Regions from separate parts of the Lysobacter firmicutimachus genome, predicted to be linked through region 2. Evidence: riboswitches for the same ligand, from Rfam matches in the RefSeq annotation. Region 2 holds a riboswitch; each other region holds the start of a gene.

Region 1 (7,235 bases), 290 kb from region 2:
ACGTCGGCCATGCTCGCCTCGAGTTCGGCGCGCAGCTGCAGCGCCTCGACCTGGGCGCGCATCTCGCTCGCGGCCTGGGCGCGCAGCGGTTCGCTGCTGCTGCTCTCGAAGCTTTCGACCAACTGGCGCAGGGTCAGCAGGCGGTCGTACAGCGAGGTCGCCGCCAACGGCGGGGTCAGGTGATCGACCATCACCGCCAGGCCGCGGCGCTTGGCCTGGGTGCCTTCGCCGACGCCGTCGACGATGTAGGGATAGATCCCGGGCACGTCGCCGGCGATCAGGCGCGAGTAATCGTCCTCGGCCAGGCCGACCGCCTTGCCGGGCAGGAACTCGTAAGTGGAATGGCGGCCGATGTGGACGATGGCGTCGGCGCGGAACACGTCGCGCAGCCAGTGGTAGTAAGCCAGGTATTGGTGCGGCGGCGGGATCTGGGTGTTGGCGTGCAGCAGTTCCTCGTCGACCTCCCAACCGCGCGGCGGCTGCGGGCCGATGAACACGTTGCCCAGGCGCAGGCCCGGCAACACCACGGTGTCGTCGTGCACCATCACCTTGCCTGGCGCGCGGCCCCAGCCGCGCAGGCCCGGCACCTGCAGCGCCAGCAGGCGGCGCTGCGCGGCGCCGGCGTCGGCGCAGGGCGCTTCGGCCGCCGCAGCCTCAGCCTTGAGGCAGCGCAGATGGGCTTGGATCAGGTGGCGGAACTCGGCCAACGCCGTGTCGCGTGCCGGATGATCGATGCCTTCGAGCAGATGCAGCAGTTCGCGTTCGGCATCGCGCACCCGGCGTTCGCCGAGTTCGGTCTCGTGCGCGGCGCGCGCCAGCGCGACCTGCGCCTGCAGGCGCGCCAGCGGGCCGTCGCTGACCTCGCCCTGCACCGCCGCCGGCAGGGTCGCGAACCAGCGCCGATAGTCGTCGCCGGACAGGGTGGTCGCCTGGGCCGCCATCGCCGCCAGTTCGCCGCCGTCCTCGGGCGTGTTGACGCCGAGCTGCATCATCCGCTCGAGCAAGGCCTCCGGCGTGGCCGGCAGGTCGTCGATGCGATAGCCGTGGTCGCGCATGGTCCGCAGCATGCCGTGCAGCGAAGCCGGCACGTCGAGGTTGTCGGCGCCGATGTTCTGCCGGCCGGGCGGGTGGTTGTAATAGATCAGGGCGATGCGCCGTTCGCTCGCCGGCTTGGCGCGCAGCGCGCGCCAGCGCCGGGCGCGCTCGACCAGGGCGCGCATCTCGCCGCTCAGCGGCTCGGGCCGCTGCAGGCGCACCCCGGTCAGCGGATCGATGCGCGGCGCGCCGGCCGCGGCCAGCACCATCGGCTGGCTGCTGCCCTGCAGCTCCGACATCGCGACCCGGTACTGCACGCTGGAGGCCGGCAGGCCGTCGCCGGACAAACGCCATTGCGCTTGGCCGCGATCGAGCAGGCGGATCGCCTTGAACACCGGCACGTCGAGCGCGGCGATCGCGCGGGTCGCCGCGTCGCGGCCTTCGGCGGCGCCGACCACGAAGTCCTGCAGCACCACCAGCCCGGCCAGCGGCTGCGCGCCGAGCATGGCACGCAGGTTCTGCACCGCCTGCAGCGACGCCTCGCCCCAGCGTGCGTACAGCCCCAGGCAGGCCAGTCCCTGCGCCTGCGCTTGTGCGCACAGCGCGTCGCCGGTGGCGACGTCGGCGTTGTTGAGGTCCAGCACCGCCAGCAGCGGCCGGGCATCGGCGGCCGGCGCGGCGACCGCCGCGCCGTTCTGGCGCAGCACCAGATCCGGCTGCGGCTGCGCCGCCGGCACCGCGCCGCCGTCGAGCAGAAAGGCGTAGCTGCGCTGCAGGTTGCGGTTGCCGCCTTCGCGCCACAGCGCGCGCAGGTCGAGCCATTCGCCGGCGAAGGCGTCGCCGCGGGCGCGCCGGACCAGCTCGGGCGGCGGCGTTTCGGCGGTGACGCGGATCAGTTCGTCGGCGCTGAATGCGCCCAGGCCGTGACCTTCGCGATGGCTGGACTGGGTCAGGCCGGCTTCGCCGTGAAAGGCGTACAGGCGCTGCGGACCGCGTCCACGCTGACGCAACCAGGACGCCGCCTCGCGCAGGCGCACGCCCTGTTCGCCGAACAAGGCCACTGCGATCACCGCGTCGCTGCCGCCGACCAGTTCGCGCAGTTGCCCGCGATCCAGGGCTTCGAGCTGCTGCGGCGTGCGCAGCACGATGCGGTCGCCGGGTCGGGTCGCCAACAATTCGCGTGCGGCCTCGGCCGCTTCCGGCGCGGCGCGCTCGGAGACTACGCCGAACACGGTCTTGGCCGGGGCGGCGGCGGCGAACGCCAGCAGGGCCGCGGCGCCCAAGGCGCGCCATCGGCGAGCGACCGCATGCCCAAGGACTCCGCGCTCACGGACACCACGCTCGACAACACCACGCGCAACACGCATCGACGGCCTCGCTCGCCGCACGCCCTGTGCGGAGCTGGATGAAGGAGGCGAACGACGGACGAAGAGACAGGCCACGGACCCGGTGCACGGGCGCGCGACGCCGCCCTCCGCGACGTCCACCGCGTACGCACCGGCCGGTCTCCGGGCTTGCGGGGGCCGGGACGAACCCGGCGCATCGGCGCCTTCCCGGAGCGCAGGCTCCAGTGGCTGGGCGAGTGCGGGCGGTTCGCATCCACGCCGGACGCGACCGCCGGCCGTCGCCGACGTGCCGATGCTTTACCCGCCTACCGTTGCAGGGGCAGCGCCGGACTGGTCCGCAGCCTCGCGGACGCACCGGCTTCCCGTTTAACCGCGTCGCCGGAGGGCGAGGCGGCACCAGATGCAAAGCGCGCGCAATCTAGCACAGCGCGCCGGCACGGCGCGGACGCGGGAGTATGGAGACGGCGGCAGCGTGCCGAGCCGGTGGGCGCCGCGTTGGGCGTGCGGAGCCCATCCTCCCGCGCTGCGAACCCCGCTCAGCAACCCAGTTGCGCCGGGCGCTGGCCCACTCTTTCGAAGGGGGCGATCGATGACGCGCCGACTCCCCGCACGCCGCTCACCCCTCGTGCACGTAACGCTCGACCGTCGCCTCGATGCCCTTGCTGAGTTCCATGATCTTCAGCGCGTACTCGGCCAGGCGCTTGTCGTCCTCGGTCAGCGGCGTCCACGCCGGCACCGGCGTCGGCTTGCCCTCGGCGTCCATCGCCACGAACACGATCACGCAGTGGGTGCACAGGCGCTCTTCGGCCACGCCGTCGTCCAGGCCCGGGTCGCGCGCCTTCACGTCGACCGCGAAGTGCATGCTGCTGGTGCCGGTGTGGATCAGCTTGGTGTGCACGGTGACCAGGTCGCTGATCCGGATCGGCGCGACGAAGCGGATGCCGCCGACCGCGACGGTGACGCTGTACTTGCCGCTCCAGCCGACCGCCGCGGCGTAGCCGGCCTGGTCGATCCACTTCATGACCATGCCGCCGTGGACCTTGCCGCCGTAGTTGACGTCGGTCGGCTGGGCCAGGAAGCGCAGGTTCAGTTCGCGTTGCTGCCCTTTCATGCTCAGCCCTCCCGCACGACCTTGATGTGCCGCACCACCGCGGCGCCGACCCGCTGCACGGCTTCGCGCTGGCGCTCGTCGTTGAGCTGGCCGTAGTCGGCGAGCTTGTCGCCGGCCTGGCCGACCGCGACCTGTTGCGGCACCACCAGCAGCCCGAGCTTGGCCAGCGCATCGCGCAGCACCAGCAGCGAGCGCAGCCCGCCGAGCGGCCCCGGCGACGCCGAGACGATGCCGGCGACCTTGTCGGCGAACAGCGCGGTACCGGAGCGGCCGTCCGCGAGCGGGCGCGAGATCCAGTCCAGAGTGTTCTTGACCAGGGCCGGCATCGAACCGTTGTACTCCGGCGTGCTGATCAGCAGGCCGTCGTGCTCGGCCATCAGCGCCTGCAGCCGGCGCGCGTTGTCGGGCATGGCCTCGGCTTCGATGTCGCCGTCGTAGATCGGCAACGCGTAGTCGCGCAGTTCGATCAGGGTCACTTCGGCGCCGGCGGCGCGCGCCCCCTCGGCCAGGACCGGGATCAGGCGGCGGTTGAAGGAGCCCTGGCGCAGGCTGCCGGCGAAAGCCAGCAGGCGCGGGGTGGCGGAAGGAATGGCGGCGGACATGGCGGGCTCCGTGGCGAAGCGGGAATTATGCGCGAGCCCCTCCGGCAGCGGGAGCTTGCGCGGCGACGGCGGCGGCGCGATGCTCGCGGCCACCGACCCTGGGGAGGCGCGGACCATGGCACGTACGATCCTGGCAGTGGTCGCCGGCATGCTGGTGGCGATGGCGACGATGAAGTTGTTCGAGTTCGGCTCGGCCCGCCTGCACCCGTTCCCGCCCGGCGCCGACCCGCGCGACATGGCGGCTTGGGCCGCGCATGTGGCCGACGCACCGTTCGCCGCCCTGGCCCCGGTGGTCGCCGGCTGGACCGTGGCCGCCTTCGACGGCGGCCTGGTCGCGGCGTTGATCTCGCGCCGGCACCGGCGCGGCGCCGCGCTGGTCGTCGGCGCGCTGATCGTCTGCGGCGTGATCGCGGTCAATGCGATGTTCGCCCACCCGCTATGGATGCTGATCGCCGGCCTGCTGCTGCCGTTGCCGGCCAGTGGGCTGGGCGCCCGCTGCGTCGCGCGCGGGCCGAAGGACCCCTGAAGAAAAAGGAACGCTGATGAAACAAGTGCTGTACGGATTCGGCGCGTTCGTGGCCGCGTTCGCCCTCGGCGCCGCCCTGGCCCGCTATGGCGCGCCCGGCGACGATACCGCGATGTGGCTCGGCGGCGGCCTGCTCGCGGTCGGCCTGATCGTCGGCTACAAGACGCTGGAAGCGGTCGCTCTGCTGATGGCGCCGTTGGTGCTGGCGCGCATGGCGCTGCGCTGGGCCGCCACCGGCCGACCGCTGGCCCCGGATCGCGACCGCGGCGAGCGCGGCGTGTGGCTGGCGCGGCTGATCTTCATACCGGTCTACGCGATCTATGCGGCGCTGACCGGCGCCGTCGTCGGCGCGTTTCCGGGCGGCCACGGCTTCTTCCTCAACGGCCTGATCTACGGTGCGGCCGGGCTGGCGTTCGCCGCGATCGCGGTCGGCGTGGTGCTGAAGTGGTTCGGCGAGAGCTGAGCGCCGCAGCGGCGTTCGCCGAAGCCCCGGCGCACATACGAACAGCCCCGGTCTGGCGACCGGGGCTGGTTCGTTGCGCCAGCGATCCGGCTCAGAAACCGGAACCGAATTCGCCGTAAGGCTTGAGTTGATTGCCCAGGGCCTTGGCGTCGCCGACCACGATGATCGACAAGTCCTTCGGTGCGTAGTACTTGCGCGCCATCGCCTGCACTTGCTCGGCGCCGACCGCGCGCACCTTCGGCACGTACTCGCCGAGGAACTCCGGCGCCAGTCCCGCCAGCCAGTTGTTGGCCAGGGTCGCGGCGACCGCGCCTTGCATCTGGTTGTTGATCAGATAGCCGCCGGCGACGTAGCGCTTGGTGTCCTCCAGCTCGGGCGCATCGACTTTGTAATCGTTGAGCTTGCCGAACTCGTACAGGAACTCCTTGATCGCCTCGCCGGTGACCTCGTTGCGCACATCGGCCGAAGCCTGGACCAGACCGCCGGCGCGCATCGCGCTGAGTCCGCCGCGCGCGCCGTAGGTGTAGCCCTTGTCCTCGCGCAGGTTCTGCATCAGCCGGCTGCTGAAGCCGCCGCCCAGCACGATCCCGGCCAATTGCGCCGGCACGTAGTCGGCATCGGTCGCGGCGATCGACGGATGGCCCAGCCGCACCGCCGACTGCACGCTGCCGTCGCGCTGCACGAACACGCGCTTCGGCGGCGCCTCGCGCCGCGCCGGCACCGCGTCGGCGATCGGCTCGCCTTCGGCCTTCCAGCCGGCGAACGCCGCCTCGGCGAGCTTGAAGCCCTGCTCCGGCGCGATCCGGCCGGTGATGACCAGCAAACCGCGGTCGGGGCGGAAACGGCGCAGATGCTCGGCCCGCACCTTTTCGGCGGTGACCGCGTTGATCGCCGCCTCGGTCGGTTGCACCCGCGCGTAGGGGTGATCGCCGAAAGTGGTGGCGAGCAGCGCCTGGGTTGCCTTGAAGCCCGGCTGCGACTGCGCGACTTTCAAGCCTTGCAAGGCATTGGCCTGGGCCAGCTTGACCTCGCCGTCGGGGAAGGTCGGCTGCTGCGCGACTTCGGCCAGCAGGCGCAGCATCGGTTCGGCCTGCGAAGGCAACGCGTTGGCGCTGAGCTGGATGCCGTCGTTGGCGGCGCTGGCGCCGATGCCGCCGCCGTAGCCCTGCGCCGCTTCGGCGATCGCCTTGGCGTCGCGCTTGGCGGTGCCCTGGGTCAGCAAGCCGGCGTACAACGAAGCGAAGCCCGGCGCGTCGGCCGCATCGGCGGCCAGGCCGGCGTTGCGCATCGCCAGCACGTAGTCCACGCGCGGCACGCCCTGGCGCGGCACCACCCACACCTGCAGGCCGTTGGCGAGGGTCTTCTGCGCGATCTGCGGCACCGGCAGCGCCTTGTCGGCGGCCAACGGCGGCAGTTGCTCGGGCAGTTTGACGCCGGGACCGGCCATCGCCGCGGTGCTGCCGAACAGCACCAGCGCGGTGGAGAACGCGAGCAGAGTCTTGTGGATCGTCATGGTCGTCTCCTCAGTGCTGGCCGGCCGGCGCGGCGGCCGCGGGCTTGGCCGCGCCGGGCATCATCGCCGCCGGACGGCGGTCGATCACGGTGCGGTTGGCGCGGGTCAGATAGGTCTTGGCGACGCGCTGCAGGTCGGCCGAGGTCACGCCTTCGATCCAGCCCGGCACCTTGTTCACCACCTGCGCGTCGCCCCACAGGGTCTGCATGCGCGCGACGGTGTCGGCGCGCTCGATGAAGCTTTCCAGGCCGTTGTACCAGTCGGCCAGCATGCGGGTCTTGACCCGCTTGAGGGTGGCCGCGTCGACGCCTTCGCGGGCGACCTTGGCGACCTCCTCGTCGATCGCCGCCAGCACCGCGTCGGCGCTGCTGTCGGGGCGGTACAGCGCGAACAGGGTGAACAGGGTCGGGCCGTTGTAGCTCCAGGGGTCGGTCAGGCCGTACAGCGGATCGATGTTGATCGCGATCTGGCGCTGCTTGACCAGGCCCTGGTAGAGCCGCGAAGCCTCGTCGCCGGCGAGCAGGTTGCCGAGCACCGCCATCGGCGCCTGGTCGCGGCTGCCGCGCGCGGGCATCTTCCAGGCCGCGGCCACCGCCGGCACCTGCGCCAGCGCGTCGCTCTGGGTGATGCGCTTCTCCT
Region 2 (7,235 bases):
GACGAAACGGCAATCGACCTGCGGGTGTGCGCGCAAGGCGTCGAAGTCGTTGTGGTTGCTGATCCGCGGCAAGGCCGGCACGGCCACGCGCAGGCGCGCGCCGGCCTTGGCCGCCGCTGCGCGCGGCAAGGCGTCTTCGGCCTCCAGGTGCAGGCCGTGCAGATACGGCAACACGCCGAGCACCGGCTTGCCGGTCTCGCGTTCCAGCCAGTCCAGGCCGGGCTGCAGCAGGGCGATATCGCCGCGGAAACGATTGATGACGAAGCCGACCACGCGCGCGCGCTCACGGTGCGACAACAGAGCCAAAGTGCCGACCAGGTGCGCGAACACGCCGCCGCGGTCGATGTCGGCGATCAGCACGACCGGACAGTCGACCGCTTCGGCATAGCCCATGTTGGCGATGTCGCGGTCGCGCAGGTTGATCTCGGCCGGGCTGCCGGCGCCTTCGACCACCACCGCCTGGAACCGCTCGCACAGGCGCGCGTGCGAGGCCAGCACCGCGGCCATCGCCGTGCGCTTGTAGTCGTGGTAGGCGCGCGCATCCAGGTTGGCCACGGCGCGGCCGTGCACGATCACCTGCGCGCCGGTGTCGCTGTTGGGCTTGAGCAGGATCGGATTGAAGTCGGTATGCGGCGCCAGCCCGGCGGCCTGCGCCTGCACCGCCTGGGCCCGGCCGATCTCGCCGCCGTCGGCGGCGACCGCGGAATTCAGCGCCATGTTCTGCGGCTTGAACGGCGCCACCGCCACGCCGCGCCGGCGCAGCCAACGGCACAGCGCCGTGACCAGGGCGCTTTTGCCGGCATCGGAGGTGCAGCCCTGCACCATCAGCACGCGCGCGCTCATCGCCCGCCCTGCGTCGAAGCGGCGGCGAGTTCGTCGACGGCGGCGGCCAGCGCGGCATCGAGCCGGCGCCACTCCGCCTCGTCGCCGGGCAGGCCGAAGCGCAGGCTCGGCGGCTGCTCGAACAAGCGCGTCAGCACGCCGCGCCGGGCCAAGGCCTCGTGCAGCGGCGAGGCATCCTCGCCGCGCCGCCATTGGAAGAAGGCGCTGCCGCCGCTCGGCGCCAGGCCGTGCGCGCTCAGCAGCGCGGCCAGGCGCGCGCCGTCGGCGAGCAGGCGCTCGCGCTGCGCCGCCTGCCAGTCGCGATCGGCCAGCGCCGCGCGCAGCACGTGCCGCGCCGGGCCGCTCAAGGTCCACGGCCCGAGCCGTTCGCGCAGCGCCCGCAGCAGCGGCGGCGCGGCGCAGACGAAGCCGGCGCGGGCGCCGGCCAGGCCGAAGAACTTGCCGACCGAACGCAGCACGATCAGCCCCTCGCGCGCGCTGTCGGCGCACAGGCTGTGTTCGGGAGTCGCGTCCATGAAGGCCTCGTCGATCACTAGCCAGCCGCCGCGCGCGGCCAGCGCCGCGTGCGCCTGCAGCAGGGCTTCGCGCTCGAAGCGATCGCCGCCGGGATTGTTCGGATGGATCAGCACGATCACATCGAACGCATCGACGTGGCGCAACAACTCGGCCGCCGGCAAGGACTGCACGGCGTGCCCGCAACGCCGCCAGGCATGCGCATGCTCGGCATAGCCCGGAGCGAGTACGCCGACCCGCACCGGCGCGCGCAGCTCCGGCAACGCCTGGATCGCCGCCTGCGAGCCCGCGACCGGCCACAGCGCAGGCGCGCCGTAGTAGGCGCAGGCGATGTCGATCAGGCCGTCGTCGTCTTCGGGCAGGCGCTGCCAGGCGCGCGCCGGAATCGCCGGCACCGGCCAGGCGGTCGGGCTGATGCCGGTCGACAGATCCAGCCATCGCTCCGCCGCGATGCCGTAGCGGCGCGCGGCGCGCAGCAAGCGTCCGCCGTGTTCAAGCATGGGTCGACTCCGGAACGGGGCCGTCGCGCAGCCAATGGCGACGGCCAATGCGAAAAGACGGGGGAGCATAACGGCAGGCCCGCGGCGCAGGCGCCCGCCCCCTATCCGCGGCCGGGCGCTCAGGCCGCCGCATCGGCCAGCCTCCGCGGTACCACGGCGGGTTTGCGCGCGCGCCGCGCCGTCCGCGCCAGGACGAGCGCGCGCAGGCGCTTGCAGGCGACCAGGATCGCGGTGACCGCCAAGGCCGCGCCGATCGCCAGGCCGGCCAGCAACAGGCCCAGGCGCAGGCGCGGCCGTTCCAGCAGCCACGGCAAGTCCCAGCTGTGCAGGCCGTGATACAGCCAGCGCTCGGCCCGGCTGCGTCGGTCGCTGACCGCGACGATCTCGCCGCGCGCGGGCGCGATCTGCACCCAGCTCGCGGCCGGGTCGTCCAGACGCAGACGCCACACCGGCAGCGGCGGCGGATCGCGGTGCGTCGCCTGCAGATAGTAGGCGTCGTAAGTCTGCAAGCGCTGCCGCGCCGCGATCTTCAACCTGCTGTAGGCTTCGGCGCGCCGCACCGCGGCGGCGAGATCCGGCGCGGACGCGGCACCGGTCAGGGCCGGCGCCCACGCCGTTCCGCCCCGGCGCGACTGCATGCGCAACCAAGGTTCGCCGGCCAGCCAGACCAGCTCGGCCTCGAGCCAGCCCTCGCCCACCGGCAGGCGCGGCCGCCAATGCGCCGGCCACGCCGGCGGCGGCGCGGAAAACGCGTCGCGCCAGCGCTCCAACGCCGGGTTCGGCGGCGCGCGCATGGGACCCATCGACATCCAGCCGCTGAACAGCCAGCTCAGCATCAGCAAGCCGCCGCCCCAGCCGAGCCAGTGGTGCCAGGCGTAAACGCCGCGGTATTGACTGATCCGGCGCACCCGGCGCCAGGCATCGATGCTGCGCCAGGCACCGATCGCCACCCCGGCCAATGCCGCGAACAAGGCCGCGCCCGACAGCCACATCACCACTTGGCGCCACAACGCCGGCTGCGCGCGCAGCGCTGTCGGGTAGATCCAATGCACGATCGCGCCGACCCAGTTCCAGCCGCGCTCGCTGCGGGTGCTGTCGCGCACCGCTTCGCCGGTGCTCGCCGACACGTACAGTTCGGTCGCCTGCGCGTCGGCGAAACGCAGCTTGTGCAGCGGCGGACGCAGGCCGGACAGACCGTTGAGCGTCCACTGGTCGCGCTCGATCCGCCCCAGGTACTGCGGCGCCGACTCCGCCTGTCCGCGGCGACGCTGGAAATCGCGCGCCACGGCCGCGGCGGCCGAAGCATTGAGCTCGGGCAGCACGCGGCCGTCGTCGGCGCCGACCAGATGCCAGCGCTCCTCGCCGTCGCGCAGCCGCCACACCGGCCGCGCGCCGAGCATGCCCAGCCGCGCGCGCTGCGGCGGGGCGTCCAGACCCGCGGCCCGGGCCGCCTGGCGTGCGTCGATGCGGACCGCCGCCAGCGCCAGATCGGATCGCCCGGCGCGCGACTCGGCCTCGCTCAAGCGCGGTAACGGCACGAACAACAACACCGCGCCGGACAGGAACCACAGCAGCACCGGCACGGCCAGGACGACTCCCAGCCAGCGATGCCACAGCTGCAGCTGGCGCTTGAGCGCGTTCAAAAGCGCTGCGTCCATTCCAGCTCGAACTCGCGTCCCGGCCCGAGCAGCGCCTGTGAGCGGCCCGAGCCGACGTACAGCGCATCGCCGAGATTGCGCGCGCGCAAGGTCAGCCGGCTGCCGGTGCGGGGACGCCAGGACAGTTGCGCGTCGGCGACGGTGTAGCCGTCGATGCGCGAGGTATTGGCGTTGTCGTTGTAACGGTGGCCGACCCGGCGCAGCCCCAGCGCGGCGCTCCAGCGTTCGACCGGGTCGAAGCCCAGCCACAGATTGAACACGCGCTCGGGCGTATTGGCCGGGGTGCGACCGTTGCGCGACACCAGCCGGCCCGCGACGACTTCGTTGAAGTCGTCGAAGCGCGCGTCCAGCACCGCGGCATTGGCGTCGACCCGCCAGCGCGGCGAAAACGCGTAGCCCAGGCCGAGTTCGAGGCCGCGCGAACTGCGCTGCCCGATCTGCTGGACCCGGTTGGGGTCCTCCTCGTCGCGGCTGAGCAGGTTGCGCTTCTCGATCCGGTACGCCGCCAGCGACCAGTCGCCGCGGCCGCCGGCGAAGCCCTGCTTGAGGCCGATCTCGATCTGCCGCGCCGGGGTCAGCGACCAGTCCTTCTGCGCCAGCGGCAGGGTCACCAAGCCCGAAATCGGATCGATGCCCTTGCTGGTCTGCGCGTACAGCGACGTCCGCCCGTCGAACGCGAACACCGTGCCCAGGCGCCAGGCGGTGAAATCGAATTGCGTGCCGAAGCCGGTGCCGGCCGGCAGCTCCTTGCGCTGCACTTCGATGCGCTCGCGGCGCAGGCCGCCGACCAAGGTCCAGCGCGGCCACAGTTCGATGCTGTGCTCCAGGTACAGCGCGCGCTGGCGGGTGATGCTGCTGAAGCGCGGCCGGGTGCCGGCGAGGTTGACGAAGCCGCCGGGGGCGAAGTCGAACGCCGGCACCGTGTCGCGGCCGCCGTAGGGGCCGTTGTTGCTGTGGGTGAAGCGCACCCGCGTGGCTTCGGCGCCCAGGTTCAGGCGCTGCGCGCGCCCCCACAGCTCGCCCACGGCGAGCAGGTCGAAACGCTGGCCCCACTGCTCCTGGTCGTGGCCGATCGCGATGAAATCGCTGCGCACGACCGTGCTCTTGCGCGGATCGAAGGCGTAACTCTCGGCATTGCGCCAGCGCCGGTCGATCGCGACGTGGTAGGTCTCGGCGACCAGTTGGGTGCGGGCGCCCAGCGCATAGTCGAAGCGCAGCCGCGCCAGGCCGTCGTCGTAGCGGACATGGCTGTCGGCGACGTCGTAATTGCGCTCGCGCAAGCGCCGGTCGAGCCGGCCGTCGACCAGCGGCGTACCGAAGTAGCGCGGGTCGTGGCGACGGCCGCCGTCGTACTTGAGGGTCGCGGTCAGGCGCGGGCTGAGGTCCCAGGCCACCGCGCCGGAGAAGCCGTAGCGCTCGTAGCCGGCGCGGTCGATATCGCCGTTGCCGCCGGCGCCGGTCAGGTCGGCGCGCCAGCGCACCCGCTCGCCCGCGCCCTGCCCCGCGCCGAGACCGAAGCGGTACCCGTCCCAGCTCGACGCCGCCAGCATCGCCTCGCGCCGCGGCGCGCTCTGCAACGCGCGCGGCACGTAATGCACCACGCCGCCGATGCTGCTGTCGCCGAATAACACCGAGGCCGGGCCGCGCAGCACCTCGATCCGGTCGAGTTGCCAGGTATCGCCGGGAAAGCTCAGCGTGCCGGAGGCGACGAACACGCGCGTTCCGTCGTACACCTGCGCCACCGAACCGTGGCCGGAGAAGCCGCGCAGGCTCAAGGAAGAGCCGCCGTTGCCGGGCGCGCCCATCGGCACCACGCCGGCCGCGCGCGCCAGCGCCCGCTGCGGCGTGTCGTCGCCGCGCTCGCGCAAAGTTTCGCCGTCGAGGATTTCGACCGCAGCCGGCAACTCGCGCAGGCTCAGGCCGAGCCGGCTGCCGGCGTCGGCGACCCGCTCCAGCGGCGACTGCGCGCGCACCTGCACCGCGTCGAGGGTGGTGGAATCGTCGGCGCAGGCGGTGTCGGCGAAGGCCAGTCCGATCAGGGCCAAGCTCAGGCGACGCAGCGGCAAGGCGCCGCGCATGGGCATGCGGTGGGTCCTGCGATCAAAGAGGCGGGCTGACAAGCGGGCGGTCTCCGGTGCTCGCGCACGGGATGCCCGCAGGCCCGGAGCGGCCGGCGCCGGCGCATCGCGGTGCCGCGACGCGTCCACGCACGAACCCGGCCCGCGCGCGGACGCACCGGCCACAGCCGGATGCGACGCGATCGGGATTCGACTCCAGTCCCGCGCCCGCACCCCGGAGCGCATGTTCGACTGATCGCCGCAGGGTCGGTCTTCTGGCTCGCCTTCGACCTCCTCCGCCGGCCTTCCCGGTCGCGACGACCAGTGGCGTATGGGCGGATTCGTCAGGCTTACAGCAGCGGGGGCTGCGCCGGAATGGCCGGGCCGCATCGCGGCGCCGGCGTCACCGGACTTCCCTTCGGCCTTGCGGCCGATGCCGCGCGATGGCTTGCGCGGCGAACCCTGTGGACGGCGCGACTTTAGGCGAGCGCCTGCGGCGCCGCAACTGCACACCGCAGTATGGCGCGCGCGACGCCGCACGCCGCATGCGCCGCAGCTCAGAGCGCGCGCCAGAGCCATGCGCCGAAAGCGATCGTCGCCAGCCACAGCATCGCGCCGCGTCCGACCAGGCGTTGCGCGCGCTCGATAGATTCCGCATCCGGCGCCGCGCCTTCGCCGAGTTCGGGGCGCGGCTCCCACCGGCCGTGATACGGCGCGGCCCCGCCCAGGCGCACGCGCAAGGCGCCGGCGCCGGCGGCCATCACCGGTCCCGCGTTGGGACTGTCCCACTGCGGCGCCTGCGCGCGCCAGCAGCGCCACGCCGCCGCGGTGTCGCCGAGCACGGCGTAGGTCAGCGCGGTCAGTCGCGCGGGCAGCCAGTTCAACACGTCGTCGATGCGCGCGGCGGCCCAGCCGAAACGCTCGTAGCGCGGCGTGCGATAGCCCCACATCGCGTCCAGCGTATTGGCCAGCCGATAGCCGACCGCGCCGGCCGGCCCCAGCGCTACGTACCAGAACAGCGCGCCGAACACCGCATCGTTGCCGTTTTCCAGCACCGACTCGGTCGCCGCCGCCGCCACGCGCTCGGCGTCCAACACGGCGGTATCTCGGCTGACGATGCGCGCCACCGCGTCCCGCGCCGCCTGCAGATCGCCGTCGCGCAAGGCGCAGGCCACCGGCACGGCATGCTCGTCGAGGCTGCGCAAGCCGATGCACAGATACAGCACGACGGCGCCGAACGCGCTCCCGGCCCACGGCGATCGGGCCATCAGGATGAGCTGCAAATACGCCGTCGCGGCGACGATCGGCGCCACCGCGAGCGACCAGGCCAAGACGCCGCGCAGGCGCCCGTCGGCATGCCCAGCGTTTTCGATCGCCCGCACCAGCCGGCCGAAGCCGACCAGCGGATGGGCGCGCCGCGGTTCGCCGAACGCCGCGTCGAGCATCACCCCGGCGAACAGGCTCAGCACCAGCAAGGCAGCGCTCATCAGGGCGCACTCACGAAGGCATGCTCACGACAGCGTGCTCACGACAGCGCGCTCATGGCAGGAACAGACGCAACGCCGCCTCCGGGTTGGACGGGAAATAGAAATGCACGAAGCTGGCGCTGAGCCGACGGTCGCGGTACAGCGCTTCGCGGCTGGGACCGCCGTTGGGATTGTGCG
Region 3 (7,235 bases), 2.9 Mb from region 2:
CTGCGGCGGGCGCGCGGCGCCGCCGGTGCTGCGCGCCTCGACCCGGCGCAAGCGACCGTCGCTTTCGACTTCGCTGACCAATTCCCAGCCCGCACCGGCGCCGTCCGCGGGCGCCGCCGGCAAGGCGAACCAGGGCAGGCCGGCGCGCTGCGGCGCGCGCGCCAAAGGCTGTTCGGGCGCGAACACCGCCGCCGGCACCGGCTTGCCGGCGCCGTCGAGCACGTCGAGATCGCGCAACCGCGCATCGCGCGCCTGCCGGTACACCGATTCGTCGAGCACGACCCGGTAGGCGCCGCCGTCGTCGCGGCTGAGCTGCAAGGGCCATTGCCGGGCGTAATCCTCGCGCGGCGCGGCGGAGGCGAGCGCGACCGGCAGCAGGCACAGCCAGGCCAGCGCGCGCGGCGCGCGGCGGAACGAAGCGGACAGAAGATTCAAACGCCGGTCTCCGCGGAGTCGGATGAGGAAGCGGTCGAGGACGAAGAACGCGGCGTCGGCGCCGAAGCGGACGGCGGCGCCGGAGCGAAATAGCCGACCACGGTGCACAGCAGGCCGTAGGCGATGAACGAGGCGATGCCGAGCAGATTGCCGAGATGACCGCGATCGACCAGCACCAGCTTGGCCAGCACCACCGCCATCAGCACCGCGCCGGCCAGCCACAGGCCGCGTTGGCCGCGACGCGAGCCGGCGATCCAGCCGGCCACGCCGAGCACGCTCCAGACCACGGTCAGGCTGGTCTGCACCAGGCTGGTGTCGAACATCGACGGCCCCCAGGGGGTTCCGCCCCAGGCATGCGCGCTGCGCAGCACTTCCAGGGTGATCAGGCCGAAACCGGCCGCCACCAGCAGCGGTACGCGGCGCCGCTGCAGCCCGGCATCGACCCACGGCGACGCCAGCCACGCGCCGGCGATCGCCAGCGCCGCCCACTGCAGCAGACCCAGCGGATTCAACAGCGGCAGCCACGGCAGCGGCGAAGACGACGCCGGGTCGAAGGCGTACGCTGCGATCGCGGCCCACGCCGCCAACAGGAACGAGGCCAGCGCCGGCGCACGCCAACGCGGCAATTGCGCCGCCACCGGCCAGCCGACGACGCGTGGGCGCCACAGCAACAAGGCCGCGCTCAACAACATCGGCAGCAGCACCGCGGCCGCGGTCCAGCCGCTGCCATAGATCTCGTCGAGCGGCACGGCGCGGCCGTCCGGACGCAGCCAGCGATGCAGGCCGATGCCGATCGCCAAGACCCAGGCCCACAGCCAACCGCTGTGCGCGAAACCGAGCTCGGGCCCGGCACGCTCGCGCAGCGCGGCCAGGCTGCGCGCGCCGCACAGCGCGTACACCGTCCAGGCCAGCCACCCCAGAGCGGCGAACGGCTGCCCGTGCGCTTCGACCTGGGCGAACAGCAGCGGCACGGCCGCGAGCAGGGCCAGGGTCGCGGTCGCCGACAGCGCGCGCCAATCGTGGCGACGGAACACCTCGGCCGCGGCCAGGCCGGTCGCGGCGACCAGCATCAGTACGGCGTCGACGCGTTCGCGCGCTGCGACAAATTCGGCGATCTCGCTGCCGACCGCGCCCAGCCACCAGGCCAGTCCCCAGACGTAGTACGGCAGCGCCAGCCGCGGCGCGGCGCTGCGGCGATGGCTCCAGGCGCTGGCGAAACCGGCGCCGGCGATCAGCAAGGCGCCGGCGAAGCTGGGGTTGAGCAACGGCCGCTGCGCGTCCCAGACCGCATCGCTGGCGCCGATCGCGAATGCGAACGCGGCGGCCAGTTGCAGGCCGGCGCCGGTCAGTTGCGGCAGCGGGCGCCGCTGGCGCAGCCCCAGCCAGACCAGGGCCGCGCCTTCCAGCGCGAACACGCAGGCGGTGGCCTCGGCGGCCAACGCCAGCGGGATGGCCAGGGTCGCGAAGCCGACCGCAAGCAAGGCATAGGGCGTGGCCAGGCCGAGGAAGCGCGGGTCGCGACGCAGGCCAACGGCCAGCAGCGCGTACAGCGCGCCCAGGCCCAGGGCGCAGAACGCCAGCGGCATGCGCTCGCCTTCGAGCAAGCCGGCCTGCAGCGAGAACGCGATCAACGGCGTGCCGAACACCAGGCAGCCGTCGATCAGATCGCGTCGGCCGGCGGCGCGGCGGCGCGCGTACAGCACCGGGATCAGCAGGTAGAAGGCGAAGAACAGCAACAGGAAGGGTTCGCTGCTGGCGAAATGCTCGGGCCGGTAGCGCAGCACGCCCCACAAGGTGCCGATGCCCCAGGTGAAAGCGAAGCCGAGCAGGTTCAGCGCGCGCCACGGCCGCCACCAGGCGATGGCGAAGATGCCGGCGTTGAGGACGGCGTAGTAGCCGAACAGGGCGACATGGTTGCCCGAGCCGGTCGACAGCCAGATCGGCGCGAGGAAACCGGCCAGTATCGCCAGCACCGCCAGCGCGAGCGCGTTCTGCCGCACCGCCAGCACGCCGGCGCCGGCGACCAGGGCCACGCTGAGGCCGAACGCGGCGCCGGCCGGGATCATGCCGTAAAGCTTGAACGCCGCGAACACCACCAGCAGCAGCACGCCGATCGCACCGCCCTGCAGGCTCAACGCGAACGCGCGCTTGCGCTCGCGCTGGCGCCAGCCGAACACCAGCCCGGCCATCGCCGCCAGGGCCACGCCGCTCAGGCGCAACTCCATCGGCAGGCGCATCCAGCCTTGATCGCTGGCGTACTTGAGCAAAGCCGCGACGCCGGCGAACAGCACCAGCACGCCGACCTTGACCGGCACGTTGCCCTCGCTGAACCAGCGCCGCAACCAGCGCAGGCCAAGGGTGAACACATCCGGCGGCGGCGGCGCGGCCGGCGCTCGCGGCGAGGCCGGGCGCGGCGGCAACGTGGGCGGCGCGACCGCCGGCGCGGCGCGCGCGGCGGCCGGCGGCGCGGACGGCAACGGCGGCGGCTCGGGGGCGGCGGGCACCGGACCGGCCTGGGCAGCGGCCGGCGCCGGGGGCGCCGGCCGTGGCGGCGCTTCGCGCGCCATGCGCTCGGCCAGGGTCGGCGCGCGCGCTTCGGCCTCGCTGCGCAGGCCGGTCAGCGCGCGCTCCAGCTCGGCCACGCGCGACTTCAGCCCGGCGATCTGGACCAGGGCGACCACCAGCAGGACCGGCACCAGCAGCACCGCCAGCGCCAGCAACACGAGTAGTGATTCCATCACGTTTTCCCGGTCCTTATGCCGCGCACGTTACACCATGCCGGGCTTGGCGATTAAGGGGCTTGACGCTCCCTGCACATCGCCTCCTCACCAGATATCGCGTTGACGGATCGACCGAACCACACTATGTTGTGCCCGTCGGTGCCGGTCGCGAGATCGGCTGAAAAGGGAAGCCGGTAGGGGCATGGCGTTGGACGCCGCCCGAAGCCGGCGCTGCCCCGCAGCGGTATGGGAAACGAACGGGTCATGGCACTGGGCGGAGCGCCTGGGAAGCGGCCCTAGTAGGAGGAACGAGCCGAGAGCGCAGAGACCTGAGCAGCGAACGAGCGGTCGCCCCGCTCTCACTCTCATGTCTCTGCGCTCTTTCTCGCTCTGAAGTCCCGAGCCCGAAGACCTGCCGACAGCCGCGCGCCTGCACACCGCGCGGTACCGGCCCAGGAGTCTTCGGGGGAAGACGGCCGGTGTCGCAACGCGAGGGCCTCACGGCCGTCGCGTCCGTCCGTTTCGGCGCCACGCGCGGAACGGACCGCGCCCGTCTCGGCGCGTGCGACACCCTGCCAGCACGCTCCGGAGTTTCCGCGCCCGCGGGGGCACGGCCGTGCCATCGGCGACGCCGCGCGCGCGGCCCGTCGCGATGGCGCGTCCGCGTCCTCCGCACGCCGCCTTCGCGGGAAGGTCCGGCGACCCGTGCGCCCTTGCCCCGGAGTAACGCCCATGACCACGCTCGCCACCGATCCTTCCGTCGCCGCCGCCCCCGCCGGCGCCGCTTCGCCCCGCCAGGACGCGTCCGCCGCGCCCGGCTTCGCCCTGACCCCGCCCGCGGCCAACCTCACCATGAGCGTGACCAAGCGCAGCGGCCGCCGCGAACCGGTCGATCTGAACAAGATCGTGCGCGCGGTGACCCGTTGCGGCGAGGGCCTGTACTCGGTGGATCCGATGCGCGTGGCCACCCGCACCATCTCCGGCCTGTACGACGGCGCGACCACGCGCGAACTCGACGAACTGTCGATCCGCACCGCCGCCCTGCTGACCGCCGAGGAGCCCGAATACGGCCGCCTCGCCGCGCGCCTGCTGGCGGGGGTGATCGAAAAGGAAGTCGCCGGGATCGAGATCCACGCCTTCTCGCAGTCGATCCAGCGCGGCCATGAGCTGGGCCTGATCAACCAGCGCCTGCTCGAATTCGTCCAGGCCAACGCGCGCAAGCTCAACGACGCGATCGACCGCAGCCTGGACGCCAAGTTCGACTACTTCGGCCTGCGCACCCTGTACGACCGCTACCTGCTGCGCCACCCGACCGCGCGCACCGTGATCGAAACCCCGCAGCAGTTCTTCCTGCGCATCGCCTGCGCGCTGAGCGAAGACGTCGGCGACGCGCTGGCGCTGTACCGGCGCATGGCCCAGCTCGACTACATCCCGTCCTCGCCGACCCTGTTCAACGCCGGCACCACCCACGAGCAGTTGTCGAGCTGCTTCCTGCTGGATTCGCCGGACGATTCGCTGGAAGCGATCTACAAGCGCTACATGGACGTGGCCAAGCTGAGCAAGTTCAGCGGCGGCATCGGCCTGAGCTACACCCGCATCCGCTCGCGCGGCTCGCTGATCCGCTCCACCAACGGCCTGTCCAACGGCATCGTGCCGTGGCTCAAGACCCTCGACGCCTCGGTCGCCGCGGTCAACCAGGGCGGCAAGCGCAAGGGCGCGGCCTGCGTCTACCTGGAACCGTGGCACGCCGACGTCGAAGAGTTCCTGGAGCTGCGCGACAACACCGGCGACGAAGCGCGCCGCACCCACAACCTCAACCTGGCCAACTGGATTCCGGACGAATTCATGCGCCGGGTCGAGGCCGATGGCGAGTGGTCGCTGTTCGACCCGGCCAAGGTGCCGCAACTGACCGACCTGTGGGGCGAGGCGTTCGAGCGCGCCTACCACGCCGCCGAAGCCGCCGGCCTGGCGACCAAGAAGGTCAAGGCGCGCGACCTCTACGGCCGGATGATGCGCACCCTGGCGCAGACCGGCAACGGCTGGATGAACTTCAAGGACAAGTCCAACCGCGCCTGCAACCAGACCCTGTGCGACGGCAACGTGGTCCACCTGTCCAACCTGTGCACCGAGATCCTCGAGGTGACCTCGCAGGACGAAACCGCGGTGTGCAACCTGGGCTCGATCAATCTCTCCCACCACGTCGAGATTTTCGAGGACGGCAAGGGCGCATTCGACTTCGACAAGCTGGCCGAGACCGTGCGCCTGGCCGTGCGCCAGCTCGACCGGGTGATCGACCTGAACTTCTACCCGATCGAGACCGCTCGCCGCGCCAACCTCAAGTGGCGCCCGGTCGGCCTCGGCGCGATGGGCCTGCAGGACGTGTTCTTCAAGCTGCGCCTGCCGTTCGACTCCGAACCGGCGCGCAAGCTCGGCCGCGAGATCGCCGAAGCCATCTACTTCCACGCCCTGGCGGCGTCGAACGAACTGGCGATCGAGCACGGCAAGCACCCCAGCTTCGACGACACCCGCGCCAGCGCCGGCGAACTGCAGTTCGAGGCCTGGGGCGTGGAGCCCTCGCAGCCGGAACGCTGGACCGAGCTGCGCGCGCGGATCAAGCAGCACGGCCTGCGCAACTCGCTGCTGGTGGCGATCGCCCCGACCGCGACCATCGCCTCGATCGCCGGCTGCTACGAATGCATCGAACCGCAGGTATCGAACCTGTTCAAGCGCGAGACTCTGTCCGGCGACTTCCTGGTGGTCAACAAGTACCTGGTCGAGGAGCTCAAGCGCCTGGGCCTGTGGACCGCCGACATGCGCGACCGGATCAAGATGGCCGAAGGCTCGATCCAGTCGGTGAACGAGATTCCCGAATCGCTGCGCCAGGTCTACCGCACCGCCTGGGAGCTGCCGATGCGCTCGCTGATCGACATGGCCGCCGACCGCGGCGCGTTCATCGACCAGAGCCAGTCGCTCAACCTGTTCATCGAGAGCCCCAACATCGGCCAGCTCAGCTCGATGTACATGTACGCCTGGAAGAAGGGCCTGAAGACCACCTACTACCTGCGCTCGCGCCCGGCGACCAAGATCGCCAAGACCACGGTCAGCGCCCCGGCGGCCGCGACCGCGCCGAAGCCGGAGTACACGCCCAGCGAAGCGATCGCCTGCTCGCTGGAAAACCCGGAAGCCTGCGAAGCCTGCCAGTAACGACCACCCTGTTCCTGTAGGAGCGACGCGAGTCGCGACCGCGACATCGCGCATACGGCGCGAGCTTGCGACCCCGCGGTCGCGGCTCGCGCCGCTCCTACAGGGCTGCATCAAGGAACCACGATGTCCATCGCTCCGCCCCGCCTGCTCGACCCCGGCTTCGATCTCACCCTGCGCCCGATGCGCTACGCGCAGTTCTACGAGATGTACCGCGACGCGATCCGCAACACCTGGACCGTCGAGGAGGTCGATTTCTCCCAGGACGTCAACGACCTCAAGCACAAGTTCGGCCCGGCCGAACGCCATCTGGTCGAGCGCCTGGTCGCGTTCTTCGCCACCGGCGACAGCATCGTCGCTAACAACCTGGTGCTGAACCTGTACCAGCACATCAACGCGCCGGAAGCGCGCATGTACCTGTCGCGACAGCTGTACGAGGAAGCGCTGCACGTGCAGTTCTACCTGACCCTGCTCGACACCTACCTGCCCGATCCCAACGAGCGCGCCAAGGCCTTCGCCGCGGTAGAGAACATTCCCTCGATCCGGGCCAAGGCCGAGTTCTGCTTCCGCTGGATCGACTCGATCCAGGGCCTCAAGCGCATCGAGACCCGCGAACAGCGCCGCCAGTTCCTGCTCAACCTGATCTGCTTCGCCGGCTGCATCGAAGGTCTGTTCTTCTTCGCCGCCTTCGCCTACGTCTACTACCTGCGTTCGCGCGGCCTGCTCAACGGCCTGGCCTCCGGCACCAACTGGGTGTTTCGCGACGAGAGCTGCCACATGGCGTTCGCGTTCGAGGTCATCCGCACCGCGCGCGAGGAAGAGCCCGACCTGTTCGACGCCGACCTGCGCGCGCAGGTGGTGAAGATGTTCGAAGAAGCG
Region 4 (7,235 bases), 2.9 Mb from region 2:
GGTCAAGGCGGTCGCCGCAGAGCTGCAGCGCAGCCCGGCGCAGGTCGCGCTGGCCTGGTTGTTGCAGCGCCCGCAGGCGATCGTGCCGGTGATCGGCGCGCGCACGCCGGCGCAGCTATTGGAGAATCTGGACGCACTCGACGTGGCGTTCGAACCGGCCCAGTTGCGACGGCTGGACGAAGCCAGCGCGGTGCGCCTGGGCTTCCCGCACGATTTCCTGGCCCTGCCCGGCATCCGCCAGGCCATGCTCGGCGCACAGCCCATCCAGCGCGGCTGGTAATCCGCCAGGCGCCGACGCGACGGGCGCTTTAATCGCGGCGCTTGCCGCCGCCCTTGCGCGCGACGACCTTGTCGGCCGGTTTGTCGGTCGCCTCGTCGTCCGCGACCGCCGCCGCCAGCGGCGGCAGCGCGGGCTCGTGCAGGTACAAGTCGGCCGGGCTGTCGTTCGGGCAGCTGCGGTCCGGGAAACCATGGCGCGACTGCACGTCGCGCGCGCAATCGGGCAGTTCGCCGAAATCCTTGCCGGCGGCCATGCACTGCGCGTCGACCTCGCGCCGTACCTGTTCGCGCCTGCGCACGAAGTCCTCGCCGCATTTGCGGGTCAGGCGGATGCGGTCGAGATCGTCCTGGGCGGCGTTGCTGCCGTCCAGGCCGTACAAGGTCAATTCGTCGGGCGTGAGGATGCGCAGATCGCGGTTGGCGATGGTCATCATCAGATCGGCGACTGCGGTGGCGACGCCGTTGCGCTCCAGGTAGTCGCGCACTTCGCGGCTGATCGCGCGCAGTTCGCGGCTGAGTTCGGCGCGCGAGGTCGCGGTGGAACGGTCGCGCATCAGCCGATGGATGCCGACCTTGCCCTCGACCGAGCGGGTGTCGCCGGCGGCCAGCACCAGTACGCAGGCGCTGTGGCAGACCGCGCCGTCCCGGACCCAGATCGACCAGCCCGACTCGGCGATCGAGTCGCCGGCGCGGATCGCCTCTTCGACGTGGCCGCCGCTGGAATCGATGTCGAGGACCCGGGTCGGGATCTCCATCCGCGTCGCCATCGCCGCGACGCGCTGCACCAGGGCGGTGAAGCCGGCGCCGATCTTGCCTTCGTAGCGCACCCGCACCACCCCGGCCGACTGGCACGGCGCCAGGGCGTCGACCAGGCTGAAGAAATCCAGCCCGCTCAGGCGCTCGCCGTCGCCGTCGCCCAGGTAGTCGTAGCCGCAGCTGATCCGCGCACTGCCGTTGTCGAGCTTGGCCGGCGGCCAGTAGGTGCCACGCAAGACTTCCGCCTCGCTGGGCGGCGTCGAGCGCGCCGGTGACGCCGCCCGCGCCGGCTCGTTCTGGCTGCCCAGGGTCACCGCCTCGCTGCGGGCCGGATCGGGTGCGGCGTCCTTCGCGCAGCCTGCCAGGCCCAGCAGACACAAACCCAGCGCAAGCGACCATCTGTAAAACATGTTCCACCCATCGGATTCGGGATTGCGGGCCGTCCCGGGCCCGCCTCGCGCATCGTTGCGACGATGCCACGTTAGCCGCAGCCGTTATCCGACTCAACGGCGTCGCGACGCCGCAAGCGGCCGCCGCGGCCGTGCGCTTCATCTTCGTCGGCGCCGCATGAACGCCAGCCGGCGAAATCCGCCTCGCGCGCGCCCCGTCGCCGGACCCGTGCGCAGCCGGCAGACCGGGCAAAGCCGCGCGCACCGATTGACTCCGCCGGCCGCGCTGCGTAACTTGGCGTCGTTACGGTGAACATCGCTTCATAAAGATATAGCGATGCGACACGCCGCCACCGGTCCCCCGGAGGCGGCCAGAGGGAATCCGGTGCGAATCCGGAGCTGCCCCGCAGCGGTATGGGAAACGAACGGGCCTTGGCACTGGGCGGTAATGCCTGGGAAGCGGCCTCAGTAGGAGAAGCCTGAAACGGGAAACGCGTGGTCAGGAACGAGCCGTGCTCGTTCCTCCCCCCCTTCCCGGCTTCAAGTCCCGAGCCCGAAGACCTGCCGCGACCGGAAGGCTCGCCTTCCGTCCGACTCCGGCGCGTGCGCCGGTCGCGCGCCCTCGCGGCGCCGGCCGCCGCGCGCAGCCGGCTCGCCCGCGGGGGCGAAGGTCGAAACCAGGGTCGTCGCAGCCGGGCGCGCCAGCGCCGGGCCGGCGCCGCCGTGGTCTCCTTCGTTGCCCTGCGTCATGCCCACGCATCGCAGGTACTCATCATGATCAGCGTTACCCATCTCGGCTTCCCGCGCATCGGCGCGCGGCGCGAGCTCAAGCAGGCCCTGGAATCGTTCTGGAAAGGCGAGTCCGCGGCCGACGCCCTGTACGCCGCCGCCGCAGCGCTACGCGAACGCCACTGGCGCCTGGCCGGCGCCGCCGGCGCCGACAGCGTGCCGTGCAACGACTTCTCCCTTTACGACCAGGCGCTCGACACCGCGGTGCTGTTCGACGCGATTCCGGCCAGTCACCGCGAGCTGTACGAACACGATCCGTTGGCCGGCTACTTCGCCCTCGCCCGCGGCGTGCAGGACGGACGGCGCGATCTGCACGCGCTGGAAATGACCAAGTGGTTCGACACCAACTACCACTACCTGGTGCCGCAGTTCGAGCCCGGCCAACGCTTCGCCCTGCGCGCCGACAAGCCGCTGGCCGAACTGGCCCAGGCGCAGGCGCTGGGCCTGCAGGCGCGGCCGGTGCTGCTCGGCCCGGTGACCTGGCTCAAGCTCGGCAAGCGCCGCGACGGCGGCGACCCGCGCGAACTGCTCGAGGCCCTGCTGCCGGCGTATGCGCAGTTGCTGGAACGGCTCAAGGCCGCCGGCGCGCAATGGGTGCAGATCGACGAGCCGGCGCTGGTGCTGGACCTGGACGACGCCGACCGCGCCGCCTACCGCCGCGCCTACGCCGCCCTGGCCGAGGCCGACGCGCCGCAGCGCCTGCTGGCCACTTACTTCGGCGGGCTCGGCGACAATGCCGCGCTGGCGGCGCAATTGCCGGTGCAGGGCCTGCACCTGGATCTGGTGCGCGCACCGCAGCAACTGGAAAGCCTGCTCGCCCTGCTGCCGGCCGAGCGCGCGCTGAGCCTGGGCGTGGTCGACGGCCGCAACATCTGGCGCGCCGATCTCGATGCGGCGCTGAGCCTGGCGCGCCGCGCCGGCGAACGTGCGCGCTGGCTGGCGCCGTCGTGTTCGCTGCTGCACGTGCCGACCGATCTGGAACTGGAACGCAAGCTGCCCGGGCCGCTACGGCAGTGGATGGCCTACGCCAAGCAGAAGATCGAAGAACTGCGCCTGCTCGCCGACGCCCTGGCCGGCGACGAGCGCGCTGCGCGCGAACTGGCCGCCGCCGCGAGCGCGCGCGCCGCGCGCCTGGCCTCGCCGCTGCTGCGCCATCCGCAGGTGCGCAAGCGCCTGGCCGACGTGCGCCCTGAAATGGGCCGGCGCGCCTCGCCGTATCCGCGCCGCATCGCCTTGCAGCAAAAACGCCTCGGCTTGCCGCCGTTTCCGACCACCACCATCGGCTCGTTTCCGCAGACCGCGCAGGTGCGGCGCGCGCGCGCCGAGCACAAGGCCGGACGCCTGGACGACGCCGGCTATCGCCGCTTCCTGGAACAGGAAACCCGCGACTGCTTGAAGGAGCAGGAAGCGCTGGGCCTGGACCTGCTGGTGCACGGCGAATTCGAACGCAACGACATGGTCGAGTACTTCGGCGAGCGGCTCGACGGCTTCGCCTTCACCGCCCACGGCTGGGTGCAGAGCTACGGCTCGCGCTGCGTCAAGCCGCCGGTGTTGTACGGCGACGTGGCGCGGCCCAAGCCGATGACCGTGCGCTGGACCCGCTACGCCCAGACCCAGACCGAGCGTCCGGTCAAGGGCATGCTGACCGGCCCGGTGACGATCCTGCAGTGGTCGTTCGTGCGCGACGACCAGCCGCGCGCCGACAGCTGCCGGCAGATCGCCCTGGCCTTGCGCGAAGAAGTGCAGGACCTGGACGCGGCCGGCATCGCCGCGATCCAGATCGACGAGCCCGCGTTGCGCGAAGGCCTGCCGCTGCGCCGCGCCGACTGGCCGGCTTACCTGGCCTGGGCCGGCGACTGCTTCCGCCTCGCCGCCAGCGGGGTCAGCGACGCGACCCAGATCCACACCCACATGTGCTACGCCGAGTTCAACGACATCATCGAGGCGGTCGCCGCGCTCGACGCCGACGTGATCTCGATCGAGACCTCGCGCTCGCGCATGGAGCTGCTCGACGCCTTCGCCCGCTACCGCTATCCCAACGGCATCGGCCCGGGGGTCTACGACATCCACTCGCCGCGGGTGCCGAGCGAGGCGGAAATGCGCGCGCTGCTCGACAAGGCCCTGCAGGTGCTGGCGCCGGAGCAACTGTGGGTGAACCCGGACTGCGGCCTGAAGACCCGCGGCTGGCCGGAAGTGCGCGCGGCGTTGCAGGCGATGGTGCAGGCCGCGCGCGGCCTGCGCGAATCGGTCGCCGCACCGGCCTGAGCGACCGGCAAGCTTGCGCGGTTGCTGTTGCTGTTGCTGTTGCTTTTGAGCTTGGCGTCGCGACGGACTCGCCAGAACAAAAGCAGTCCCGGAGGGAGGCCCGCAGGGAGGCGGGCCGTGCGCAGCCAGGCCAGGGAGGGCCTGTGCGGAGCAGCCCTGCGCAAACCTTGCCCCATAGCGGCTCTTGATTCGAAACAGTTGTGGCGTTTTCTTTGGTTACTTTTGACCGAAGGAAATCCCGTGGGACGTTGTCGCCTTGGACAAAGAAAGTGACCCGGCCGCTTGCGGACGGAAGCATTGAAGCTCTGAAGACTTCGAAGCCTTCGAACGACAAACGGCGCGAGACCGCAGCAGTGCGGTCGCGGCTTACGCCGCTCCTACAGGGGGCTTGGACAAAGAAAGTGACCCGGCCGCTTGCGGACGGAAGCTTGGCTTTAGAGCTTTAGAGCTTTAAAGCTTCAAAGCTTTAAAGCTTTAAAGCTTTGAAGCTTTCGAAGCCTTCGAACGGCAAACGGCGCGAGATCGCAGCAGCGCGGTCGCGGCTTACGCCGCTCCTACAGGGGCAAAAGAAAAAGCCCCGCGGATGCGGGGCTCTTCCGGATCGTTGCCTACGCCGGGGGCGCCGGCGACCGCCGCTTACTTGGCGGCGACGACCTTGACCATTTCCAGGCACTTGTTCGAGTAGCCCCACTCGTTGTCGTACCAGCTGACCAGCTTGACGAAGGTGCCGTCCAGGGCGATGCCGGCCTCGGCGTCGAAGATCGAGGTGCGCGCGTCGCCGCGGAAGTCGGTCGCCACGACCTTGTCTTCGGTGTAGCCCAGCACGCCCTTCAGCGCGCCTTCCGACTGCGCCTTCATCTCGGCGCAGATCTCGGCGTAGGTGGCTTCCTTGGTCAGCTCGACGGTCAGGTCGACCACCGACACGTCCGAGGTCGGCACGCGGAACGACATGCCGGTGAGCTTCTTGTTGAGTTCCGGAATCACCACGCCGACCGCCTTGGCCGCGCCGGTGCTGGACGGGATGATGTTCTCCAGGATGCCGCGGCCGCCGCGCCAGTCCTTGTTGGACGGGCCGTCGACGGTCTTCTGGGTGGCGGTGGCGGCGTGCACGGTGGTCATCAGGCCGCGCTTGATGCCCCACTTGTCGTTCAGCACCTTGGCCAGCGGGGCCAGGCAGTTGGTGGTGCACGAGGCGTTGGAGACGATCGCTTCGCCCTTGTAGGTCTTGTCGTTGACGCCGTAGACGAACATCGGCGTGTCGTCCTTCGACGGCGCCGACAGCACCACCTTCTTGGCGCCCGCATCGAGATGCTTCTGCGCGGTGGCCTTGTCCAGGAACAGGCCGGTGGACTCGATCACCACCTCGGCGCCGACCTCGTCCCACTTCAGGTTGGCCGGGTCGCGTTCCTGGGTCAGACGGATCTTCTTGCCGTTGACGATCAGGGTGTTGCCTTCGACCGCGACCGTGCCCTTGAAGCGGCCGTGGACCGAGTCGTACTGCAGCATGTAAGCCAGGTAGTCCGGCTCGAGCAGATCGTTGATGGCGACGATTTCGATCTCGTTGCCGAAGTTCTGCACGGCCGCGCGCAGGACATTGCGCCCGATGCGGCCGAAGCCGTTGATGCCTACCTTGATCGTCATTGAGGTACTCCTGCGGCCGCCCCGGGGCGGGTCGTTTGGGGAAACCGCCATTCTAACAAGCCCCGCCCCCGGCCCGCAGGACCGGCACCCGACGGTCTCCGGGGCCGGGGGCCGGGGGCCGGACGGGCGGCAAGGGGGCCGGAAAGGACTGGGATCGGGGTCAAAGTTTGATTTTGCCGCCCCTCTTTAGAGTGCGCAGTGGCGCAAGCCCCGTTCAGCATGATTACAATCCGGCCTTTCCGACCACCCAGGGGACTCAAGGAATGAACCATCGTCTGATCGGCGGCGCCCTCGCCGCAGCCCTCGCCTGCGCGGCCCAGCCGGCCCTGGCCCAGCAAGCCGGCAACTTCACCGTCGGCATCGGCGTCCACCAGGTCAACCCGAAGTCCAACAACGGCACCGTCCTCAACGGTGCGGCCCAGTTGGAAATCGACGACAACGTCCAGCCGACCTTCACTTTCGAATACTTCATCCGCGAGAACCTCGGCATCGAGGTGCTGGCCGCAACGCCGTTCAAGCACGACATCGCGGTCAAGGGCGTGGGCAAGGTCGGCGAGACCAAGCACCTGCCGCCGACCTTCTCGCTGCAGTACCACTGGAACAGCCGCGGTACCGTCTCGCCCTTCGTCGGCGTCGGCATCAACTACACGACCTTCTTCAGCGAGAAGACCACCGGCGCGCTGGACGGGCTGGACCTGCGCCTGGAAGACTCGGTCGGCGTCGCCGCCCACGCCGGCATCGACTTCATCCTCAGCGAGCGCAGCGCGATCCGCGTCGATGCGCGCTGGATGGACATCCGCAGCGACGTCGAGCTGGAAGGCGAGAAGATCGGCAAGGCCGACATCGACCCGACCGTGTACGGCCTGGCCTACGTGATGAAGTTCTGATCCGCGGCGGGCTTCGGCCCGTCGTTCCGGCCGCCGCCGCGCCCGCGGCGCGGCCGTCGCGCGGCGACCGCGAGCGACGCCGCGCACCGCCATGTTCGGACAGTCGCGGCCCGGCCGGCTCGGCTAAAGTGCGTCCGATGAACGCATCCGGTCACCGCTCACGTCCGTCTTCCCTGGCCGCGCGCGCGCTGCGCCCGCTGGCCTGCGCCGCGCTGTTGCTGACCGTGCC

Evidence for each region. Region 2 has a riboswitch for cobalamin ahead of V2J18_RS05280 (TonB-dependent receptor). Riboswitches for the same ligand answer to the same signal wherever they lie in the genome.
Region 1: it holds a riboswitch for cobalamin, as region 2 does, so the genes downstream of both, V2J18_RS06630 (cobaltochelatase subunit CobN) here and V2J18_RS05280 (TonB-dependent receptor) in region 2, are expected to answer to the same signal.
Region 3: it holds a riboswitch for cobalamin, as region 2 does, so the genes downstream of both, V2J18_RS18005 (ribonucleoside-diphosphate reductase subunit alpha) here and V2J18_RS05280 (TonB-dependent receptor) in region 2, are expected to answer to the same signal.
Region 4: it holds a riboswitch for cobalamin, as region 2 does, so the genes downstream of both, metE (5-methyltetrahydropteroyltriglutamate--homocysteine S-methyltransferase) here and V2J18_RS05280 (TonB-dependent receptor) in region 2, are expected to answer to the same signal.

Annotation. Positions count from the first base shown of each region.
Region 1 is NZ_JBANDL010000002.1:1,532,269-1,539,503, reverse strand. It holds gene V2J18_RS06630 (cobaltochelatase subunit CobN) at 1-2,318, opposite strand, end outside; cobalamin riboswitch at 2,518-2,798, opposite strand; gene V2J18_RS06625 (acyl-CoA thioesterase) at 2,998-3,492, opposite strand; gene V2J18_RS06620 (NADPH-dependent FMN reductase) at 3,495-4,094, opposite strand; gene V2J18_RS06615 (hypothetical protein) at 4,210-4,620, shown strand; gene V2J18_RS06610 (hypothetical protein) at 4,637-5,083, shown strand; gene V2J18_RS06605 (M16 family metallopeptidase) at 5,175-6,596, opposite strand; gene V2J18_RS06600 (M16 family metallopeptidase) at 6,607-7,235, opposite strand, start outside.
Region 2 is NZ_JBANDL010000002.1:1,238,091-1,245,325, reverse strand. It holds gene V2J18_RS05295 (cobyric acid synthase) at 1-843, opposite strand, end outside; gene cobD (threonine-phosphate decarboxylase CobD) at 840-1,856, opposite strand; gene V2J18_RS05285 (PepSY domain-containing protein) at 1,976-3,514, opposite strand; gene V2J18_RS05280 (TonB-dependent receptor) at 3,496-5,598, opposite strand; cobalamin riboswitch at 5,841-5,988, opposite strand; gene cbiB (adenosylcobinamide-phosphate synthase CbiB) at 6,129-7,046, opposite strand; gene V2J18_RS05270 (cobyrinic acid a,c-diamide synthase CobB) at 7,111-7,235, opposite strand, start outside.
Region 3 is NZ_JBANDL010000002.1:4,153,081-4,160,315, forward strand. It holds gene V2J18_RS17995 (DUF3999 domain-containing protein) at 1-435, opposite strand, end outside; gene V2J18_RS18000 (DUF2339 domain-containing protein) at 432-3,173, opposite strand; cobalamin riboswitch at 3,296-3,589, shown strand; gene V2J18_RS18005 (ribonucleoside-diphosphate reductase subunit alpha) at 4,008-6,359, shown strand; gene V2J18_RS18010 (ribonucleotide-diphosphate reductase subunit beta) at 6,483-7,235, shown strand, end outside.
Region 4 is NZ_JBANDL010000002.1:4,162,035-4,169,269, forward strand. It holds gene V2J18_RS18020 (aldo/keto reductase) at 1-280, shown strand, start outside; partial or broken gene V2J18_RS18025 (COG3904 family protein) at 272-1,445, opposite strand; cobalamin riboswitch at 1,779-1,991, shown strand; gene metE (5-methyltetrahydropteroyltriglutamate--homocysteine S-methyltransferase) at 2,199-4,478, shown strand; gene gap (type I glyceraldehyde-3-phosphate dehydrogenase) at 5,115-6,119, opposite strand; gene V2J18_RS18040 (OmpW/AlkL family protein) at 6,383-7,006, shown strand; gene V2J18_RS18045 (S1/P1 nuclease) at 7,144-7,235, shown strand, end outside.